Regions from separate parts of the Mesorhizobium kamtschaticum genome, predicted to be linked through region 1. Evidence: riboswitches for the same ligand, from Rfam matches in the RefSeq annotation. Region 1 holds a riboswitch; the other holds the start of a gene.
What was found. Region 1 has a riboswitch for glycine ahead of gcvT (glycine cleavage system aminomethyltransferase GcvT). Riboswitches for the same ligand answer to the same signal wherever they lie in the genome.

Region 1 (7,372 bases):
ACAAGGGTGAGGTGTCAGCCGATAGCTATGTCCTGTGTCTGGGCGCGGAAAGCCCGATCCTCGCCCGCAAGATCGGTCTTGGCCTGCCGATCTATCCGATCAAGGGATACTCGCTGACCATTCCCGTCGTCGACCGAGCCCTGGCTCCAAAACTTCCCGTTATCGACGAACACAACCTCGTTGCCATCACGCCGATGGGCGACCGCATCCGCGTCACAGCCACGGCGGAGTTCGCCGGCTATGATCGCAGCCACAAGCCCTCGGATTTCGCCTTCATGAAACGCGTCACGCGGGAGCTGTTCCCGCGCGGCATCGACTATGATCGCGCGGAGATGAGGGCGTGCCTCAGACCAATGACGCCTGACAATCTACCGGTGCTGGGCCTCAGGAACATCCGCAACCTCTGGCTGAACACCGGCCATGGCCATATCGGCTGGACCATGGCGCATGGATCGGCCCGCATCGTCGCCGACCTGATCGCCGGCCGCGCCGTGCCCATCGCTCTCGACGGAATCCTCCCTGCGCAGCCGCGGTTCGCCGCGCCGAGCGCCGCAAAGGCTTGACTGACGCCATGCTCCGACCCACCAGGCAAGCCAACCAGGACAACAGCGCGGCATCCAAGCCGATCAAGACCGGCCCGCGTGTCTATGAAGAGATCCGTCGGATGGCGATGGACTATCGCTTCAAGCCGAACGAACGCATCAACGAGGTGGAGCTTGCCGCGAGGCTGAATGTCAGCCGCAGCCCAATCCGGGAGGCACTGCAGCGGCTGGTCACCGAGGGGCTCATCAACTTCCAGACCAATCGCGGTTTCTTTTGCCGCGGCTTCGATGTCGAGGAGGTCGTCGATCTTTCCGACGTGCGGACCGTGCTCGAGGAGCGCTCCGTCAGGCTGGCAATCCAGCGAGCGACAGATGAGGATCTCGCCGCGCTCGTCGACTGGTGGACAATCACCATGGCGCGCGCGGACTCGTTTTCCAGCGCCGAACTGACAGCCAAGGACGAGGAATTCCACATCCGCATCGCCAGGCTGTCGGGCAATTCCGAACTGGCGCGCATGCTTGAAGGCATCAACGTCCGCATTCATTTTGTGCGCAAGATTGAAGTGGAGAAGCACCGGCGACTGTCGACGACCTACACCGAACACAGCGACATCGCCCGCGCCATGGTCGCCCGCGATGCCGACGGGGCCGCCAGGCTGATGCGTGACCACATCGGCATTAGTCTCGCCGATGCCATGTCGACCGTCAGGGAAGGGCTTGCGCGGATCTACATCGACGCCGACCAGGCCTGATCCGCAACCCGGTGTTTGTCAGGCGACCTTGTCGAGCAGCGGCCTCAGCGCCGGATGAATCTCCGGCGAAGCGTGCTTGATGAGCGTCAGCAGCGCGCGTTCGTTTTCGTAGAGAGGCCTGTCCACGCCGATATGTCCGACCAGCCATCTGGCTTCGCCGGCATCGATCGTTTCGGCACGGCGGGCCAGCGCCTCGGCCGCCCTGTTCTTGGCTTCCCACTCGGCCTCGATATCATCCGGGGACCGGTAGGCCTCGATGATGCCGGCAAGGCCGCCTGAGACCATGCGGCTGAAGAAGCCGCCGATTTCCGGATCGGCGTGTTCGAGGAAGCTCTCCTGGCGCAGCGCCACATCGCGGGTCGGCGCTTCATAGCCGGCCGAGCACATGACGAAATTGGCGATCGCCTTGACGAACAGATCGTTCCAGGACGGATCGTTCTTGGCCTGGGCAGTCTGTTCATTGATCCTGAACAGCACCTCGGCCTCGCCCCGTGTGATCGCTATGTTGCCGTCGCCGCCATGGGCGTGGAGGATACGGCGCAGCAGTTCGACCTCCGCCTTGGCAATCAGCCCGGGCACCAGCGCGCCACCCAGCATCAGCGGCCCCTTGCCGTCGATGACGGCATGGGCGACCTGCTCCAGCGCATAGACGCAAAGCTTGCCCGGCGACGATCTCGCTTCTTCCAGCACATGGACCAGCAATTCGAGCTCGGTGCGGCTGTCGACCATGCCGTCGCGCGAGATGGTGCGGACCAGCCAGTCGGCATTGTCCTGCGAGATGTAGCCCGAAGGCCTTTCCTGATGGACGATGTAGTCGGTCACTGCCTCGACGAAAAACGGCGCCCAATCCGCGCATTTATCCTTGGCCGTCTGGTCGAGCGCGAACAGCGCCTCGGCCTCGCCTCGGGTCACCACGCCATCGGCGAACACGTCGCGGCGCAGCATCACCACGTCTTCCGGGGCAATGCGATTCTTCGATGTCAGCCCCGCCACCGGCGCGCTCATGATCAATTCGCCCATTGTCGTCCCCGTCCGCCCCAAAGCGTTACATCAGCCAGCTATATCAGGAGTGTCTTGAAAAACCGGCAAACGGCGTGGTTAGCGAAGACTTGCCGGCATCACCTGAATATCAACGCACCTTTAGATGTCGCTGGGAGGTGACAAGGTGTCGCCGACGGGCTATGGATGGCGCGTCGAGGGCTCAGGGTTTCGAGTCCTACCTGTTTGCGGGAGAGAGCAGCGAGAGCTGCCGCCGAAGGGGAAATCGCCCGAAATCTCTCAGGCAAAAGAACCGTAGACGGGAAAGACACTCTGGAAAGTCGGGGCTTGCCCCCGCGCCGAAGGTGTAAGCGCCGCTGACAGAGTTCCGGCTGCGCGAGTCTCTCAGGCTTCAGACAGAGGGGCACGGACTGGTCGCCATCAGCGGCCGATTGCGTGCGACTCTGGAGATGACATGACGGGCGACGACTCAAGACACCTTCCCCTCGAAGATATCCACACAGCCGCCGGTGCGCGCTTCGGCGCCTTTGCCGGCTGGTCGATGCCGCTGACCTATCCAGCCGGCGTCATGAAGGAGCATCTTCACACCCGCGAACATGCGGGCCTGTTCGACATCTCGCACATGAAGCTGTTCGAGGTCAGCGGGCCACAGGCGGTTGCATTGCTCAACCGCGCTTGCCCCTTGGATGCCGGCGCACTCGAAATCTCGCAGTCGAAACTGTCCTTCTTCCTCAATGAGGCAGGCGGCATCCTGGACGACCTGATTGTCACCCGCCTCGGCAACGAACGCTTCATGGTGGTCGCCAATGCCGGCAACGCCGTCGCCGACGAAAAGCATTTGCGCGCGCTGGCCGCTGATTTCGATGTGAAGGTCGAGCCGCTCGACCGCGTCTTCCTCGCCATCCAGGGACCCGAGGCCTGGGCAGCCCTCTCCCGTGCCGGCATCGAGACCGGCTCGCTGCTGTTCATGCATGGCGTCGAGCCGCGGAAAAACTGGTTCATGAGCCGGTCGGGCTATACCGGCGAGGACGGTTTCGAGATCGGCCTGCCGGCGGCGGATGCGCGGGATTTGGTCACCAAGCTACTCGAGGATGAGCGCGTGCTGTGGATCGGCCTTGCCGCACGCGACAGCCTACGGCTGGAAGCCGGGCTTTGCCTGCATGGCCAGGACATCACGCCGGAGACCGACCCGGCCGCAGCCGCGCTGATGTGGGCGATCCCCAAGGACATCCGCGCGTCCGGCGCCTTCATCGGTGCCGATGCCTTGCGCGCCGCCGTCGAGCGTGGCCCGGCGCAAAAGCGCGTCGGATTGAAGCCGGAGGGCCGCCAGCCGGTGCGCGCCGGCGCTGCCCTGTTCGACGCCGACGGCAACCCCGCCGGCCATGTCACATCAGGCGGCTTTGGCCCCTCGGCCGGCCATCCAGTCGCCATGGGCTATGTCGCCGCAGCGCTGGCAAAGCCTGGAACGCGGGTCTTCGCCGACGTACGCGGCACGAAAATCCCCGTCGATATCAGTTCCCTGCCTTTCACTCCTCATCGCTACCGCAAAGGATAATCCCGATGGCAACGACCTATTTCACCTCCGATCACGAATGGCTCCGCGTCGAAGGCGGCATCGCCACTGTCGGCATCACCGACTATGCGCAGGAACAGCTCGGCGATCTCGTTTTCGTCGAGCTGCCCGAGATCGGCAAGAAGCTGAGCAAAGGCGATACCGCCGTCGTGGTCGAATCCGTCAAGGCGGCCTCGGATGTCTATGCACCGGTCGATGGCGAGATCACCGAGGCCAACGGCACGCTGTCGTCCGACCCGTCGCTCGTCAACTCGGCGGCAACCGGCGCCGGCTGGCTGTGGAAGATGAAGCTTGCCGACGAAAGCCAGCTCGCCGGCCTCATGGATGAAGCCGCCTACAAAGCCCATATCGGCTGATAACAGGACGTATTGACATGACCGCAGCACCCTACCCTTTCTCGGCCCGCCATATCGGTCCTGATGTCAGCGATGTCAGAGCCATGCTTGCCGTGATCGGCGTTCCCTCCGTCGAGACGCTGATCAGCCAGGCCGTACCGCAGTCGATTCGCCTCGACGTGCCGCTGGCCCTGCCCGCGCCGGCGAGCGAAGCCGAAGCGCTGGCCGAATTGTCGGCGACCATGGCGAAAAATACGGTGCTGAAGAGCTTCATCGGCGCTGGCTATCACGGCGTGCATGTGCCGCCGGTCATCCAGCGCAATTTGTTCGAGAATCCGGCCTGGTACACGGCCTACACGCCCTATCAGGCCGAGATCAGCCAGGGCCGACTGGAAATGCTGTTCAATTTCCAGACCCTGGTCACCGAATTGACCGGCCTGCCGGTGGCATCGGCCTCCCTGCTCGATGAAGCGACGGCGGTGGCTGAAGCAGTCGGCATCGCGCTGCGCCACCACCGCGACAAGCGTACCAAGGTGGCGCTTGCCGGCACGCCGCACCCGCAGACGCTGGATGTCGTGCGCACCCGCGCCGAACCGCTTGGCATCGAGATCGACGGCGAGACGATCGACGACAACACGGCTGCCCTGCTTGTTTCGTGGCCCGACACCTTTGGCGTCTATGGCGACCACAAGGCGGCGATCGACAAGGCTCGCGCCACCGGCGCCATTGTCGTCTTCATCGCCGATCCGCTTGGCCTGACGCTGACCGATGCGCCGGCAAAGCTCGGCGCCGACATCGCCGTCGGGCCGATGCAGCGCTTTGGCGTGCCGATGGGCTTTGGCGGCCCGCATGCCGCCTATTGCGCCGTGTCCGACAGGCTGACGCGGTTGATGCCGGGCCGCCTCGTCGGCCAGTCGACCGACAGCAAGGGCCGGCCCGGCTACCGCCTGGCCTTGCAAACACGCGAACAGCATATCCGCCGCGACAAGGCGACCTCCAACATCTGCACCGCGCAGGCGCTGCTTGCCAACATGGCGACGGCCTACGCCATCTGGCACGGACCCGCCGGGCTGCAGGCGATTGCCGGGCGTATCCACGCGCTGGCCAACCGCCTGGCGAGCGGCCTCAAGGAGGCAGGCATTTCGGTGCTCGGCGCCCACCGTTTCGACACGGTGACGGTTGAGGCGAAGGGCAAGGCCGCGCAGATCGCCGCCGCCGCCGAAAAGACCGGCCGGCTGCTGCGCGTCATCGACGCCGAGCATGTCGGCATCAGCTTCGACGAGACTTCGACCGACGCCGATCTCGATGCGATCGCGACCCTGTTCGGCGCCAAGGCTGAGGCTTCAACCAGCAGCACGGTGCCCGGCAAGCCACGCGGAAAAGAGTTCCTGACCCAGCCGGTCTTCAACGAGAACAAGTCGGAAACCGACATGATGCGCTTGCTGCGCCGGCTGGCCGACAAGGATCTGGCGCTAGACCGCTCAATGATCCCGCTCGGGTCCTGCACCATGAAACTCAACGCGGCGGCCGAAATGATGCCGGTGAGTTGGCCAAGCATCGCCAATCTGCATCCCTTCGCGCCATCAGCGCACTCGGCCGGTTACCGTGCCATGATCGGCGAGCTGGAAGGCTGGTTGTCGGAAATCACCGGCTTCGACGCCGTCAGCCTGCAGCCCAATGCCGGCAGCCAGGGCGAATATGCCGGCCTGCTCGCCATCCGCGCCTATCACCGCTCGCGCGGCGAAGGCCATCGCACCGTCTGCCTGATCCCCTCCTCCGCGCATGGCACCAATCCGGCAAGCGCGGCGATGGCCGGCATGAGCGTTGTCGTCGTGCGCTGCCTGGAGGACGGCAATATCGACATGGACGATATGCGGGCCAAGGCCAACGAGCATTCCAAAAATCTCGCGGCGCTGATGTTCACCTACCCGTCCACGCACGGCGTCTACGAAGAAGGCGCGCGCCACCTCTGCGCCCTCATTCATGAGCATGGCGGCCAGGTCTATTTCGACGGCGCCAACCTCAACGCTCTGGTCGCCCTGGCCCGCCCCGCCGATATCGGCGCCGATGCTCTGCCACATGAACCTGCACAAGACCTTCTGCATCCCGCATGGCGGCGGCGGCCCCGGCGTCGGCCCGATCGGCGTCAAGGCGCATCTAAAACCCTATCTGCCGGGCCATGTCACCGAAGGCTCGGCGCATGCCGTCTCGGCGGCACCCTTCGGCAGCGCTTCCATCCTGCCGATCACCTGGATGTATATCCGCATGATGGGCGCCGCCGGCCTGAAGCAGGCAACGGAGACCGCCATCATCTCGGCCAACTACGTGGCGACGCGGCTCGCGCCGCACTTCCCACTGCTCTACAAGGGCCGGCACGATCGCATCGCGCATGAATGCATCCTCGACACCCGCGTGCTCAAGGAGAGCGCCGGCATCAGCGTCGATGACATCGCCAAGCGCCTGATCGACTACGGCTTCCACGCGCCGACCATGTCGTTTCCGGTCGCCGGCACGCTGATGGTCGAGCCGACCGAGTCCGAGCCCAAGCGCGAGCTGGATCGCTTCTGCGAGGCTATGATCGCCATCGCCGGCGAGGCAGCCAAGGTGGCGAAGGGCGAATGGCCGCTGACCGACAATCCGCTGGTCAACGCACCGCACACCGCCGCCGAGGCGCTGGCCGGCCAGTGGACCCATCCCTATTCGCGCCTGGAAGCGGCCTATCCCGCCGGCGACGCCGACACGGCGGCAAAGTACTGGCCGCCGGTGTCGCGCATCGACAATGTCGCCGGCGACCGCAACCTGGTCTGCTCCTGCCCGCCTTTGTCTGATTATCTGGGAGCGGCGGAGTAGCCCGCTCTACGCTGAGCGCAAGGCCGGCCTGACCGGTTCGGCCTTGCCCATCCTTTTATGGCTGATGACGCAATTTCGGCCGGCATGCTTGGCCGCGTAGAGTGCTGCGTCCGCTTCGGCCAGCACCTCGTCGAGGCTGCTGCCTTCGGCGCCGCCAAAGCCGATGCCGCCGCTGACCGTGCTGCGCAACGGACCGAGCGGTGTGGTAACGATTTCGGTGCCGAAGGCAACGCCGATCTTGCTGGCGAGATCATGCGCCCGCTCTTCCGTCATCCGCGACATGACGATGGCGAACTCCTCGCCACCCAGGCGAAAGGCGTC
Region 2 (7,372 bases), on a different replicon from region 1:
ACGCTTTCACTTCTCATCTCTCGAACGAACTCGCCGGCCTGAAATCGGCCGGGCTCTACAAATCCGAGCGGGTGATCACCTCGACGCAGTCGGCTGAGATCGAGGTCGGCGGCGACAAGGTGCTGAACTTCTGCGCCAACAACTATCTCGGCCTCGCCGACAGCGCCGAGTTGCGCAATGCCGCCAAGCAGGCGCTCGACCGCTACGGCTACGGCATGGCCTCGGTGCGCTTCATCTGCGGCACGCAGGAGGAGCACAAGCAATTGGAGGCGACGATCTCGTCCTTCCTCGGCATGGATGACACCATCCTCTACGGCTCCTGCTTCGACGCCAATGGCGGCCTGTTCGAGACGCTGCTCGGCGAGGAGGATGCCATCATTTCCGACGCGCTGAACCACGCCTCCATTATCGATGGCGTGCGGTTGTCGAAGGCCAAGCGCTTCCGCTACGCCAACAACGACATGGCTGATCTCGAAGCGCGGCTGCAGGAAGCCAAGGATTGCCGCTTCCGCGTGATCGCCACCGACGGCGTGTTTTCGATGGACGGCATCATCGCCAATCTGAAGGGCGTCTGCGATCTGGCCGAGAAACACGACGCCATGGTCATGGTCGACGACAGCCATGCCGTCGGCTTCGTCGGCAAGAACGGCCGCGGTTCTGCCGAGCATTGCGGCGTCGAGGGCAGGGTGGACATCATCACCGGCACGCTCGGCAAGGCGCTTGGCGGCGCCTCCGGCGGCTACACCTCCGGCAAAGCCCAAGTGGTTGACTGGCTGCGCCAGCGCTCGCGGCCCTATCTGTTCTCCAACACGTTGATGCCGGCGATCGCCGGCGCTTCGATCCGGGTGTTCGAGATGGTCCGCAACGGCGATGCGCTGCGCCGGCGCCTCTACGACAACGCCGCGCGGTTCAGGTCTCAGATGGGCAAGCTCGGCTTCACGCTGGCCGGCGCCGATCATCCGATCATCCCGGTGATGCTGGGCGACGCGGCACTGGCGCAGGAGATGGCGGCGCGCATGCTGAAGCGCGGCATCTATGTCATCGGCTTCTCATTCCCGGTGGTGCCCAAGGGCCAGGCGCGCATCCGCACGCAGATGTCGGCCGCCCATTCCAGCGCTGACGTCGACCGCGCGGTCGAGGCGTTTGCGGAGGTAGCAAGGGAACTTTCTATCATTATGACCCGCGGTCTCTAAAACTGGCCGCAAATTGGAGGTTCGGGCGAGAGCCTTGAACTCCATCAGCCTATCTGAGCTAGCTGCTTCGGCGCCCGAACTGTGAGCAACTGGGCCTTTCCTTCAGTGACCACGATTGTTTCCTCGTGGAGGACGATTTTACCAGGTTGGTACTCCAAGGCAGGCTCAATGCAGAGCACCATGCCTGGCTGCAACACCGTCTTGTCTTCCAGTCGAATTGACGGCGGTTCGGTCAGCCGCAAACCAAGTCCATGCCCCATACGCCCGTTGCTGTTGAGGTCCGCCCCACAGGAAGAGAGCGCCTTTGCCATCTCTTCAAAGACAAATCCGGCGGTAACCCCTGCTGTCGCCGCTTGAAGCCCGATCTCGTGCGCTCCCCAAACCTTCTCGTGGGCATACCGCAGGGCATCTGTAGCCCTGCCAACCTGGTAGTTGCGATCGTAATCGCAGAAATACCCGTCGAAGGTGGTACCCGTGTCGATGAAGAGCAGGTCACCATCGGCGATAGGCCGGTCCCTTGGCCCGCCAGTAATTTCGAACGGCCCACCGACGTCGGCTCTGCAGATGAGCGTAGGAATAGCGCTGGCGCCGCCCATATTCAGGCGACCGCGGAATTCCCGAAGGATCGTACGTTCAGTATCGCCGATGTTAACGAAACCGGGCACTTGAGCGTATACGGCGCCCGCGATGTCGACAGCCTTTTGGATTTTGCCGACCTCGGCCGCGCTCTTGATCATGCGGAGCTGCCAAATGAGGCTCGCGCCGTCAACAACCTCAACGCTTTTCAGATCACCGATGATCGCGTTCAATTGGGTTACCGGCATCCCCAATCGCAGTTCGAAACCGAGCTCAGCCCCGACCCGTCCGTGTCGCCGTGGCAGGTCGGATATCGCGGTAACAACGAGAGATGTGCCTTCGTCCTCGGGCCTAGGCGAAGGCCAGGATCTGATTTCCTCAATCCACGTCGTCTCTATGATAGCCCTTCCAATTTCGGGAATGATCGCAAGGGGCGCCCCGGCGGCAGGCACTAATACAAACCAAGGTCGGGTGTAACTCTCCCAGAAAGTGGAATCGACACCGATGAAATACCGGATATTGTCCATCGAAGTGAGCAACAAGCCGTCGAGGCGATGTTGACCCATTAGCCGCTGAGCCCGGGCGACACGCTCTTCGAACTCAGTCGGCGCAAAGCCGTAGGAGGCTTCCTGATCCATTCTATAACCCTGTTTGCCCGGACTTTCGGCCGTGGCGGCTGCATCTACCACCATCCTAAAGGCGCTCAGTGCACGAAAGATGCCAAAATCGCGCTGACGGCGCAGACGCTATTTCAAATGTGCCTGATCGCTCGCCAGATTTGCGTCTCTCGCCCGACGAGCGCGAGGCGCTTTGGCGGGTAGCCTCAATCAGGCCGCCTGAGCATTCAAACCGCCTATCTCGATTGCTTCCACGGCCACTGCTTCATCATTGTCAGATGTATCTCCGGTAATCCCTACCGCACCAAGCAACCGACCGGCCTGGTCTCGCACTAGGACGCCCCCGGGGACGGGAACAATCTTGCCGCCTGATATAGCGGTCAGGCCGGCTACAAAGTGAGGTCGGTCGGCTGATGCTTTGTCGAGCCAGCGCGAACCGAAACCGACGGCCAAAGCTCCGTAAGCCTTGCCGAATGCAATTTCAAAGCGGAGCATTGAAGCCCCGTCCTGCTTCTGAAACGCAACCAAGTGGCCGCCAGCATCCAGGACCGCAACGCTCAAGGGCTTAAAACCCTTCCCGCTTGCTGTAGAGCACGCCCGATTAATGATGGAATTGGCAACTTCCAATGTCAGCTTGGTCATATTGGATTTTCCCTTGAGCTTGTTAGCTGGCGTCTTCTATGCCGCCATACGAGCATCGATCGGAAGATCGGCAGCCACAATCGTGGCCAGCATGGCCGATGTTGCAGCAGAAAGCGTCCACCCTAGATGCCCGTGTCCCGTATTGTAGAAGACACCCGGAACCCGGCCTTTACCGACCCGAGGCATCATGTTCGGCATCATGGGTCGCAGCCCTGCCCACGGCACAACGTGTTCAGTTACCACTTTCGGGAACATCATCCGCGTCCAGTCGACCAAAGGTCTGATGCGATCTTCACGGATGTCGAAATTGACGCCATTGAACTCTGCGGTACCTGCCACGCGCAGGCGCGCTGCGCCGAGGCGGCTGGTCACGATCTTTGCGCGGTCGTCCAGAATGCTTACCCAAGGCGCCGAGGAATCTGCCGTAGACCCCTCCAATTCCACCGTAATTGAATAGCCTTTCACCGGATAAATATTGATGCGCTCCCCGAGCATCGCAGCGATATCGCGGCTATTTGTTCCCGCACACACTACAATGCCATCGGCCACCAGCGTCAGATCGGCGCCTTCAGTTGTGCAAACGAGGTGAAAGCGATCCCGGCGTTCAATCCGGATCACCGCAGCGTCATAGATGAATTGGGCGCCGCGCTTTGTGCAGGCCTTCTCCAAACCCGCGCAATATTTGTGGATGTCGCCGGTCGAATCCGACGGGGTGTAAAACCCTCCATAAAAATTGCCATGCAAGGCAGGTTCAATCCCGGCAATTTCGCTGGGCGTCACCGATCGCCGCTCGAGGCCGCCCTCGTTCAGCATCTCATTCACCTTTGACGCGTGATCGAAGCCGGCTTTATCCCAATAAACATGCAGGATCCCGCGACGGACGTGATCAAAGTCGATCCCTTCACGGTCGGCGATCTCGAAGAGGTGTTTGCGAGCCGCGATAGCCAGGCGGGTCGTTTCAATCGTGTTTTCGCGATATCGCGAAATATGGGACACGAATTCCAGCAGCCAGCTGTACTTGTGCCACGACGGGGTAGGGTTCATGAGGAGCGGTGCATCCCGCCGAAGCATCCACTTGATGCCCTTGAGGACGGTCGACCAGTGATTCCAGACTTCGGCATTGCTCGCGGACAGCTGGCCGCCGTTGGCGAACGACGTTTCCATCGCGGCATAGCGGCGCCGCTCAACCACAGTGACGTCGTAGCCTTGCTCCGACAAAACATAGGCCGTCGACACACCGGCAATTCCGGCGCCAATTACAATGATTTTGGGCATTCTGAACTCCGAACAGTACAATGGGGTGCGAGACTGGCCCGCGGCGAATCCCCAAATCTGTCTCGGGTACCTGAGAGCTTAACCGGACTTGCCGGCTTTCCCCTTCGGTGGACGCTCGAAGCGTCTCTCTCCAGATCGTTCGGCGGTGCGGTCACTTTTGCCTGAGAGTTTCCTTGGGGGGTTGCTCCGTCGGCGTCGGCAGTTGCCGATCTCTCCCGTCCAGCCTTTGAACGCTACAACTATACGATCATAGGCCATACCATTGTCCGCCATTTCGACATCCGCGCTGAAATGTACCTACCATTTTTCCGGTGTTTTTGATTGATATGAGCGCCCAATTTCAAGAAGCGCCTCAGAGTGGCCCCCTCCAGCGGTGTGGACGCCCCGGCGGCGGTGATTGTCGAGCCAGTCCAAACACGGCAGCGTAAGAGGTAAATCATGATCGTCAGGGATTTCAATGAAGAAACCGACAGGCCGGCGGGTCAAGACGACCAGCTTGGAAAGCGTGCGGTTGCTCCTCAAGAACGATGGGATGGGCTTCTCCTTCCATATCACCTCGATCCATTCGGGCGCCCGACTCAAGATGCACTGTCGGAACCACCTTGAGGTGTCGACATGAGGCGGTCTAATGCATCTCAGGAACGGGCTTTCTATCGAGGATCTCCGGGCGGATGCGGTCCCTGTCGTGCGACCGGGCATCATTTACGTGCTCGACAAGCATGATGCTCACCAGCTGTGTGCCGAGACCGTTGGCGTTAGCCTGGCTCTTCGCCTCTCCGCCGTGCTCGTCATGCTAGAGGCCATGGCTTCCCCTGCGCGAGCACATCCGCAAACCAGGCAAAGTACGACGACGCGTGGATTCTATCTACCTCCCATGGCTGGCGTTTCGGAGGACCTTCGCACGGCGTGGCAGCGCTGCAAGCGACGTATGTACGCAAGGGGAGCTGATGTGGGAATTTCTATAAGCACGCCTGCGGCTGAGATGAAGAAGCTCCGCCGCCTGGACGACGCTCAGCCGCCGGTCACGGATCTTCTGGATGGCTTCAAGACGATGCAGCTCTTTTTGCGACAAGGTGACCAAAGGCATGACGGCTCCCGCAACAAGCCCGGTCTCACGCCAGGCTCTGTGAAGTCGCCAGCCTTCCTTTCCAGCTTCATGTTGACCAGCTAGAAAAGGACTGGAATTCAACGTAACCCCCAAACATTTTGCCGATCAGTCATACGATTTTAAAATGGCCAGTCGCGCCGAAAGGCAGCTGCAACTTGTCTTTCGGGCGGCGATGCTTGAGGTTGGCAATTGGGGGGCAGCAACTTGATCGCCTCCGAAGGCTCTGCATTGGTCACATTTTCGTGAATACGACATGTGATGAGCTTTTATCGTCCCCTATATTCGCAGCCAAATCGCTAGCCTTTTCAGTTGGTTCCTGTCCTGCCCGGAACCGCTTTCTCACACCCGGCCCGGCGCGGACGACCTTCTTGGGGAATAAGGCCCGTATGCAAAGCGGATCAGATAGTTCAGTCTACCCGCAGGTTCCATTTACATTCGGGGGATGAGGAAATGTGTGCCGTTAGACTGAATCGCCGCTCTGTTTTGTTATCCACCTTGGCTTCGGCAATCTATGTCGGAACAAACAATTCGCTGGCAAAGAAGACCTTGGCGGGCCAGCTGCCGACTGACGATTTGACCAGAAGTGAGATATTCAACGAATACCTCGTCAAACCTTGGGATGCGGCAAATCCTGCCAACGGTGGGACGCTCGCGATCCCAGCGAAATTCAGTTTCCCTGACGACGCCCTGTATGACTGCAAGGTCAACGCCCGGAATGAGTGCGTGACCGATCCAAAAACACCTCGGCCCGCAGACATGATGTTCGGCATCGACATCAGTCACTACACGGATCCGAATTTCTCCTTCAACGAGTTGCGTAGCCAGCAAGTTCGTTTCGTGCAAATGAAGACAAGCCAGCGGCACGACATCAGGGATAAAAGATTCCCGGATTTTTGGAAACGCTGCGGCAGCCTGACGGGAGATGCCAAAGTCTATCGCGGTCCATATCATTTCCTGGCTTACGGTGCCAAGGGCAAGCAGCAGGCGGATTGGTTTATTCAATGCCTCGAAAAAGCCGACCCCCACGGTCTCGGCCCTGAGGACATGGCCCCCGGTGTCGACCTCGAGTGGGACGTCTACAAGAGCACGGGAAAGACGGACCACTGGGCCGGCAAGGGTGCGGATCATATCCAGGAAGTCGCGCTGGAGTGCCTCGAGACCTTGAAGAGCCGTTTGGGAAGAACGCCCATTCTCTATACGGGAAAGAGCTGGTTCAGCGATCAGACGCTGCCCCTGGACCGCTTCAAGAACTTTGCTGACTACCCGCTCTGGGTCTTCGACTATAACCCTCGGCGCAAGATCCAAGAGAAGCCGGTGCTCCCGGATGCGTCGAAGCCGGCGGCGCTCTGGCAGTATACCGCTTCCGCAAGGGTGCCGGACTACAAGAAGACGGTTGACGCATCGGTGTTTTATGGCACGGAGGCCGACTTCCGCAAAACGTTCGGCATTGCCCCAGTTTGAGGCGCCGGCAAACATGTTCGTCTAGCTCAGGGGGACAGATGCGCAAGATCGCCTTGCTTGTAGCGCTGCTTTTGGGCGCGTTTGTCGATGACGCCTCAGCGGCGTATGATTGCGAGAACCACCCTGTATCGGTGGCCGACGCTGACTGGTGCAAATACTTCGATGAATTTCCATACATCCGGCAAGATGACACTGGGAGGAAGGTCAATTGGCTGGTGAAGGAGTCGATGGCGGCAATCGACCTGCCAGATAAGGCTATCAGGAGCTACGCCTTCGTGGTCTCGGTGTGGGACTATCGCAAAGGCCAGGTCGACGAAGACGAGGTGAAGGGCATCAAGGCTGACAAGCCGGCCATCCTCAAGTTTATTTCGGGACAGGGCTTCGACGAGGCCATCGTCCTGAACAACGGCGACGCCACAGCTGATCGGATCAGGAAGATTTTCACGGAATACTATATCCCAAAGTTCGAATCGGCAGCTGCCGCTGGCCAAAAGATCAGG

Region 2: another riboswitch for glycine. It lies ahead of AC0V7N_RS36250 (D-amino acid dehydrogenase); the one in region 1 lies ahead of gcvT (glycine cleavage system aminomethyltransferase GcvT).

Annotation. Positions count from the first base shown of each region.
Region 1 is NZ_CM149691.1:4,529,406-4,536,777, reverse strand. It holds gene AC0V7N_RS22450 (FAD-dependent oxidoreductase) at 1-563, shown strand, start outside; gene AC0V7N_RS22445 (GntR family transcriptional regulator) at 572-1,294, shown strand; gene AC0V7N_RS22440 (hypothetical protein) at 1,313-2,314, opposite strand; glycine riboswitch at 2,512-2,598, shown strand; gene gcvT (glycine cleavage system aminomethyltransferase GcvT) at 2,748-3,848, shown strand; gene gcvH (glycine cleavage system protein GcvH) at 3,854-4,222, shown strand; partial or broken gene gcvP (aminomethyl-transferring glycine dehydrogenase) at 4,240-7,051, shown strand; gene AC0V7N_RS22420 (GGDEF domain-containing protein) at 7,058-7,372, opposite strand, start outside.
Region 2 is NZ_JBWBWI020000002.1:112,803-120,174, forward strand. It holds gene AC0V7N_RS36235 (glycine C-acetyltransferase) at 1-1,193, shown strand, start outside; gene AC0V7N_RS36240 (M24 family metallopeptidase) at 1,238-2,407, opposite strand; gene AC0V7N_RS36245 (heme-binding protein) at 2,597-3,028, opposite strand; gene AC0V7N_RS36250 (D-amino acid dehydrogenase) at 3,065-4,303, opposite strand; glycine riboswitch at 4,442-4,531, opposite strand; gene AC0V7N_RS36255 (ectoine synthase) at 4,761-4,922, shown strand; gene AC0V7N_RS36260 (hypothetical protein) at 5,286-5,474, shown strand; gene AC0V7N_RS36265 (GH25 family lysozyme) at 5,907-6,872, shown strand; gene AC0V7N_RS36270 (GH25 family lysozyme) at 6,911-7,372, shown strand, end outside.